One region of the Paenibacillus sp. 10L310 genome, then DNA from elsewhere that is predicted to be linked to it. Evidence: predicted binding sites of a transcription regulator. Region 1 holds the regulator's gene; the other holds the start of a gene.
The links. The regulator Rex, encoded in region 1, represses fermentation and respiration genes when NADH is low (regulators of the CRP and FNR family bind a similar motif). The targets are predictions, from matches to a motif close to TTGTGAAATATTTCACAA.

Region 1 (4,221 bases):
GATCCTGTCCATGGTTCCGTAAATGCTTCTACCATCGTGCCAAACATGAAGCAGGGTTGTCTGATATCGTAATCACCAATCACTCCAAATTATTTACGGATGTGAAAGCCGCGCATCAGCTGCTGCCAGCCTATGAGAGTCTTGTGATCGATGAGGCACATCATCTGGAGGATGTCGCTGGTAAACATCTTGGAATGCATATGAAATATTTCACCTTGGTTCATACACTGACCCGCCTATTTAAAGACAGTCGTAATGGTCAGCTACCTATGCTTCGTTCGCAGTTATCCGGGCATGAAAATTCGGTGCAATGGGGCTCCATGGTGGATCAGATGTTCCCGCTCGCTCTTGAAGTTAAGGAGCTGTGGGATCGTATGAGCGATGCCTTGTTTGGTCTCTTGCCTGAACGAAGTGATGCTTCACCGGGAGAGACGGGGCAATTTTCACTGCGTCTGAAAGCATCTCAGAAACCTGCAAAATGGCAGGAGTTGCAGGATCTGGAGAACCAGATCTATGTGACTCTGGGCGATTTGGTTCGCAAAGGGGACAAATTGCTGCTTGAAGTGAAAGAGGATCAGGATGATTATCAATCGGATAGTCTGATCACGGACATTACAGGACTGCTGAAAGATCTGACCACATTGAAGGAGAATCTACGTTTCTTCATGCGTATGGATGACGCCAAAACGGTGTACTGGATGGAAGCCAGCGGCCAATTCCGCAGCAAATCTCTCCAGCTGTATGCCGTACCTGTAGATGTGAGTGCACAACTTAAGGATTTATTTTTTGATAAAAAGAAAAGTGTTGTGCTTACATCGGCTACGCTTTCGGTAGATAAGTCATTCCAGTTCATGATTGAACAGCTTGGCTTGCAGGAAGCCGCCGAGAACAATCGGCTATTAACGTCGATGTTGCCATCACCTTTCAACTATCGCGATCAGGCACTTCTGGTGATTCCGCGTGATTTCCCAAGTGTGAAGGGAAGTGTGGGTGATGCGCACTTTGTTAATATGCTGGTGCAATCACTCGCAGAGACGGCAATTGCTACGCGTGGACGCATGATGGTTCTGTTTACTTCATACAAGATGTTGCGACAGGTCTATGATCCGCTGAAGGAGGCACTGTCTGGCAACGACATCTCGTTGCTTGGGCAAGGCGTTGACAGTGGAAGTCGTTCCAAATTGACTCGCAGGTTTCAAGATGCCAAAGCAACGGTACTTCTGGGCACAAGTAGCTTCTGGGAGGGTGTAGATATCCCGGGAGAGGCGTTAACTTGTCTCGCTATTGTGCGACTGCCTTTCCAGCCACCGAATCATCCGTTGGTGGAAGCCAAGAGTGAGTTGCTCCAGGAACAGAAGAAAAATCCGTTCATGAAACTGTCCGTGCCACAAGCGGTCATTCGTTTCAAGCAGGGATTTGGCCGATTGGTACGTACAGCAAAGGACAGAGGAATTGTCATTGTTTATGATACACGGGTGATTGAAGCGTATTATGGTAAATTCTTTTTGTATTCATTACCTGGTCCCAAAATGGAGCATATGCTCACGGAGCAAATGGTTCCACGAATTACTGAGTGGTTGGAAAAACCTGCTAATGAACAAAAATAATGGTTGTTTTGTTCGTTATATCATTGCATGACACTATCGTTTGGCGTTAAACTTTATTAGATATTTCCGTATCCGATTAAAGCAGTTGCACGTAAGAACTTATAACCTAAATTACAAGGAGCATTCTGTATAAAATGTCACGTTTATCTTTGAGTTTTATACAGAATGCTCATCTTTTCATCTATTATTTTATCGCGGCCTTGGTAAGGGGGAGCAAGAATGAAATCGGATAAAATTTCAGAAGCGGTGGTACGACGTCTGCCTGTTTACTTGCGTTATTTGAACGAGTTGCATCAGCGTGAGGTGGCTACTGTTTCTTCTCAAGAGCTTGGACAGAGGCTGGATCTGAATCCGGCCCAAATTCGTAAAGACCTGGCTTACTTCGGTGATTTTGGTCGTAAAGGGATCGGGTATGATGTATCCTATTTGATCGAGAAAATTCGTCACATTCTCAAAATCGATCAGCAAATTAATGTAGCTCTGGTAGGAGCGGGTAACCTCGGTCAAGCCTTGTCCAACTACAACGCATATCTGAAAGACAACATGAAGATTGTTGCTGTATTTGATGCATATGGACCGAAGATAGGTAGTCAAATCAACAGTTTGACGGTAAAACCAATGGATGAATTGACGGAAGCGGTTAAAATGGAAAACATTCGCATCGGAATTATCACGGTTCCGGATACGGAAGCCCAAAATGTAGCCGATCAGCTTATTGAATCAGGAATTGAAGCGATCCTTAATTTTGCACCAACCATTCTAAAAACACCGCCGCATATCCGCATTCACCATGCTGACTTTACAACGGATCTGCTTAGTTTGGCCTATTACTTGGAGACTGGAAAGGACGACGAGGAAGATGACAACAAATAGATGGGTAATTCACAACGGCAAATTTGCCGTTAATGAAGGCGGCACAACATGGAACGTGGTCCACGGATACATGGTTGTTGAGAATGACAAGATTGTGCATATTGGTGAGACATTGCCGGATGAAGACAAAAATTGTACCAAAGTGGATGGAAAAGGACTGTTCTTCCTGCCGGGTCTGATCAATACGCATGGTCATGCAGCGATGTCGTTGCTCAGAGGGCACGGAGACGATCTTGCATTGCAAGTATGGTTGCAGGAAAAAATGTGGCCGATGGAAGCGAAAATGACTTCAGAAGACGTATATTGGGGAACTTCGCTATCGGTGCTTGAAATGTTGAAAGGCGGAACTACAGCTTTCCTGGACATGTACGATCACATGGATCAAGTTGCCAAAGTTGTGGAGCAATCCGGCGTTAGAGCAGCACTGGCACGTGGTGTAATCGGGCTGTGCTCGGAAGAAGAACAATTGCGGAAGCTGGAGGAGTCGGCTGCGTTTGCGCGTGAGTGGAATGGACAGGCAGATGGTCGCATTACAACCGTAATCTCGCCACATGCACCATATACATGCCCTCCTGACTACATAGAGAAGCTTGTGCAGGTCGCGAACGACCTAAACCTTCCCCTTCATACACATATGTCGGAAACGCTTCGTGAAGTCGAGCAGAACGTGGCTGATTATGGACTGCGTCCTGTGGCACATCTGGAGAAACTGGGCTTTTTCTCTCGTCCATCCCTGGTTGCACATGCGGTGCATCTGAATGACGAAGAGATTGAGATTCTGGCCCGTCATGATGTGGCTGTATCCCATAACCCGGGAAGTAACCTGAAACTCGCTTCAGGTGTTGCGCGGGTACCTGCGTTGCTGAAAGCAGGAGTTACCGTGTCACTCGGAACAGACGGACCGGCAAGCAACAACAACCTGGATATGTTCGAGGAAATGAGACTGGCTGCATTGATTCACAAAGGTGTATCTGGTGACCCGACGGCAGTGCCAGCAGGCGAAGCGTTATTACTCGGAACGTCATACGGTGCCAAATCCATCTTCTTGAACAATACCGGAGCACTCCAGGTCGGCATGAAGGCTGACTTTATCGCCTTGGACATTGAACAGGCACATTTCTATCCACATACAGACCTGATCTCACATACAATCTATTCGGCTTCTGCCAAGGATGTTGAGCACGTATGGGTGGATGGGAAACAAGTGGTGAAACATGGCGAATGTCTGACACTGGATGAAGAACGCATTTTGCGTGAGTCTCAATTGGCATTTGATGGTCTGCTTGCTCGTTAATTGCAGGACAGCATCATAGGGAAAGGAAGTTCGGCTTTTGAAGAAAAAAAAGAAGTGGATATGGATTTCGCTGCTTGCACTGGTTCTGATTCTGTTTGGACTTCAGCGTTATTACGTCCATGTCACGCAGGACCAACGCAAGGAAGAAGCGCTCGCCATACAAGCAGCACAGGAGCAACTGGGCATTACATCCTATGATGAATTGCGCAAGTACATCTGGGGAGACAAAGAAGGCTCTGACAACATCTACTGGACCCTGATCGGCAAAAACAAGGATAACCAGGATGTTATGGTCTGGGTTAAATTCGATGCAAACAATCAACCGGTTAAGGGTGCAAACGCTGTACACAGTGAGTTGTTGCAGAATGGCATGTCCGAAGCGCAGATACGCAATCGCTTCAGTTCTGAAGTTCCTGCCGGTGAGATTAAACGAATCATGCCCGGAGT
Region 2 (4,221 bases), on a different contig from region 1:
ACATGCTCAAGTGCAAATTCAATCCGCTGCATCAACGCTTTACGTTCCTCAAGGTTATCCACAACAACCGAACGAATATGCTCCAGACCCATGCGTTCCACCCACTCGGAAGTCCGTTCCAGATAGTTACCTGTCTCGCGGTAATATTGCATGATTGCGCCGCACAGTTCAATCAACTCTTCATCCGTTTTCACTTTGCACAGGGAATCAGCAAGTCTTGCTTTAATACCGCCATTACCGCCGATAAAGATCTCCCAGCCGCCGTCGTTACCAACGATACCGATATCTTTGGTACATGCTTCTGCACAGTTCCGCGGACAACCGTTGACAGCATATTTAAACTTGGCTGGCAGATCCAGACGTTCGAATTTACGTTCAATGCGAGCGCCCATAGCCATGGAATCCTGTGTACCGAATCGGCAGAATTGGGAGCCGACACATGTTTTGACTGTACGCAGCGATTTGGCGTATGCATAACCAGAAGGCATATCCAGTTCTGCCCAGACTTTGGTCAGATCTTCTTTTTTGACACCAATCAAGTCGAGACGCTGACCGCCAGTCACTTTGACTGCTTTTACATCATATTTGACTGAAACGTCAGCGATGCGTTTGAGGTCTGCTGGTGTAGTCACCCCGCCATACATCCGAGGTACAACCGTATACGTTCCATCTTTTTGAATATTCGCGTTCATCCGTTCGTTAACAAAACGGGATTCTTTCTCATCTTCGTGTGTGTCTGGTGCAATCATGCCAAGGTAATAGTTGATCGCCGGACGACATTTGGAACAACCTTCTGGCTGACTCCAACCCAGTACATTCATGACCTCTTTGGTTGTTTGTAATCCTTTTGCACGAATCTCGGCTACGATTTCATCTCGACCCATGGAAGTACATCCGCAGATGCCCTGTTTGGCTCCAGTACTGAAACTGTCTCCAAGTACATACTGCAGAATCTGTTCCACAACCGGTTTACACCCACCGCAAGAGCGTGTTGCACCGGTACAGGCTTTGATTTCATCTACAGTGATAAGGCCCTGGTTTGTAATTACATCAACGATGGTTCCTTTGGTTACCCCGTTACATCCACAGACGATCTCGTCCTCGGGCATCGTTTCAACAGAGGTTGCTTTCTTATGACCGCCGCAGCCTGTACCCATGAGTGAACCGTACAATTCCTCGGTCATTTCGGTTTGATTTTTAATCAGTTTCTGCAACTCGGCAGAATCCGTAATGTCACCGAAGAGAACAGCGCCGACCATTTTATTATCACGAAGCAGAATTTTTTTGTAGGTCCGTTTCCAGTCATCTTTGTGCGAAATGACGGTGTGCTCTGGACTGTCGATGAATTCACCGGTTGAAAAGACATCTACACCCGAAATTTTCAATTTCGTGGATACAACTGAACCTTCATAAGGAGCGGTCTCCACACCGCAGATATGTTTCGCCAGAATCATACCTTGCTCGAACAATGGGGCAACGAGGCCGTAACATACCCCGCGGTGCTCTGTACATTCCCCGACCGAATACACATTCTCCAGGGAAGTCTGCATATAGTCATTCACGACAATACCCCGGTTCACTTCCATACCGCTTTCGCGGGCTACAGCCGTATTGGGTTTAATGCCTACAGCCATGACCACAAAATCAACATTCAGAACCGTATCATCTGCAAAACGTATCCCTTCAACGCGTTCGCCACCCAGTAGTTCGGAAGTCTGCGCACCCATCTTGAACCGGATACCCTGACGTTCGAGTTCTGCCTTCAACATGGCTGAAGCTTGTGGATCAAGCTGACGCTCCATCAGATCTTCCATCAGATGCACTACGGTAACTTCCATGCCAAGTTGTACCAAACCTTTGGCAGCTTCAAGACCAAGCAATCCGCCCCCGATAACGGCCGCTCGTTTATACTGTTTGGCAGCTTCCAGCATGACATTACAATCGGCGATATCGCGGAAACCGACAACACCTTCTTTGTCATGTCCTGGTACAGGGAGAATGAAGGAGTTGGAGCCAGTCGCAATGATGATTTTGTCATAAGGAACGCGAGTTCCATCTTCAGTCACAACTTCGTGTGTCTCGGCATCGATTCGTGTAACCGTTGTGCCTGTGTGCAGCGTAATGCCGTAATCTTTATACCAGTGAAGGTCGTTCAGCACGATATCGTCCAGTGTTTTGCTTCCTTCCAGTACATAAGACAACATAATGCGGTTGTAGTTAGGATAGGGCTCTGTGCCAAAAACGGTAATATCAAATCGCGTAGTTAATTTCAAAATTTGCTCAACGGTACTGATTCCTGCCATTCCGTTACCTATGATAACGAGTTTCTCTTTTTTTCCGTTCATGTGTGTATGCCTCCTTGGATAGACGCTGTACATTACCAACAATTTTAGTGGTTTATATTTGAAATTATACAAGTAGTTGACGACAGTTTATGTGATTTAATTCACTAATAAAGATAGAAGAGTCATAAATATAATAATGTGAGCCCCATCACAGAAAGTGATATTTATTTTCATACAAATAAGAAATGCGAACTATTGTTCTTATTTTGTTTTCGTTGTAAAATCGAAACTGGGCCGTATTGTTCCCGATTTCTTCGAAAGGACGTTTTTGCATCATGATGGGAAGATCTCACCTTATTATCGGGACCGGCGTGTCGCTTTCTGTTCTGCAGTTGGCCGGTATGCCGGTGACTGCGCCGGCAGTTACGGTTGCTCTGATTGGTTCGTTATTGCCTGACATTGATGAGCCAAATTCGCTGCTGGTATCCAGAGCCTTGCCTAACAGTCTGATCAGGTTGTTACAGACGATTCTGTTGCCCACAGCTGTATTTGTGTACTTCTATGTTCATGCCAAACCATGGAACCTATTGCTTGCGATCCTCATTGCGCTTGTGTCATTCCTGCCTTCGCGTTCGCTTCGCAAAGTGTTGATGTTTGCGATTGGACTCGGGCTGGTCTTTTATGGTCACGCGTTCGCACCGTGGAACTTGATTGCAGGCAGTTTGTTAATGCTCTGTACCACACTGACTCATAGGGGACTGACACATACCCTGTACGGAACCGCAATATGGGCGGGCTTGTTGTACAGCACGACCCAGCAGCAGGGTCCGGAGATCTGGGTAGCGGGAGGCACGGCATATGCGATGCATCTGTTGGCCGATTCACTAACCAATCGGGGTATTCGTCCGTTACCACCGCTCAAGTGGCGCATACGGGTGAATCTGATGAGTACAGGGACCAAGCGTGGTGCCGTTGTAGAGAATGTCTGCATTGTGCTTACACTTATTTTGGCCTGGATTGCATTCTCAACGCTATTTCTATAGCCATCCAAAAACGCCAGCCCGCATATTGTGGGCTGGCGTTTACAGGTATGCATTTCATAATGAATGGATCGTGGATCGTAATAATAACCTAGCCAATTCAGGATTGAGAAGGAGAATCAGTCAGGTCGTCAATATCGGAAGAACCAAATACAAATAAAACAACAAGAATGACAATGATCAGTAGTTCAGCGAACCCATTTCCGTCAAAGTCAGACATCACTTCAACCTCATTTCTTGGCGTTTAGGAATTGATTCTCTGTTGGAAAGCGCGTATAACGTCATTCAACGTCATATCGCCACCGATCTCATCGAGGAATTGCACCAGTTTGTCTTGATTCGATGGTGTAATATTTTGTAGCGATTTATACTGCCCGACCAGTTCAACAACCAGTGTAGCTTCTCGAAACAACGTGACCGCATCCACTCTTAACTTCCCACTTACCAGTAATGCTGCAACGATAAGTTCCAGATTTCTTCCTTTAAGGTTGCCATTGAGAAGGGTGTTTGCGGCATTTGTTTTTTTGGAACCTTTATTCGATTTTCCATTCCTTCTCACTGCCATAACAGGTCCCCCGCTGTTTGGTGTTTAATTCATCTTCCGTTATTGTATCTTATGTGTAATTCCCTATAATGTTCGGCCTATTAATCTACGTGTCTAACTGATATCGTTGTGAATATAAAAAAGAGACCTCCCGATGGTTAGGAGGTCTCTTGTCAACTGTTACGCGTTATTAATTATGGTATTCATCGTTGTCCGATCCAGACCTTTGACCAACTTCACGATCAGTTCTTTGGCCGCATCGTAGTCATCCGTATGAATGATGGAAGAAGAGGTATGGATATAACGTGCGCAGATACCAACAACTATTGATGGTACACCAATGCCACTCAGG

Region 2: nirB (nitrite reductase large subunit NirB) is a predicted target of Rex. The motif match lies at 2,435-2,452, and genes of this name have one in related genera.

What each region holds. Positions count from the first base shown of each region.
Region 1 is NZ_JBFTKC010000003.1:526,931-531,151, reverse strand. It holds gene dinG (ATP-dependent DNA helicase DinG) at 1-1,607, shown strand, start outside; gene AC1DE7_RS11380 (redox-sensing transcriptional repressor Rex) at 1,827-2,480, shown strand; gene AC1DE7_RS11375 (amidohydrolase) at 2,467-3,774, shown strand; gene AC1DE7_RS11370 (DUF5590 domain-containing protein) at 3,812-4,221, shown strand, end outside.
Region 2 is NZ_JBFTKC010000006.1:58,045-62,265, forward strand. It holds gene nirB (nitrite reductase large subunit NirB) at 1-2,345, opposite strand, end outside; gene AC1DE7_RS15640 (metal-dependent hydrolase) at 2,621-3,328, shown strand; gene AC1DE7_RS15645 (hypothetical protein) at 3,570-3,890, opposite strand; gene AC1DE7_RS15650 (M42 family metallopeptidase) at 4,050-4,221, opposite strand, start outside.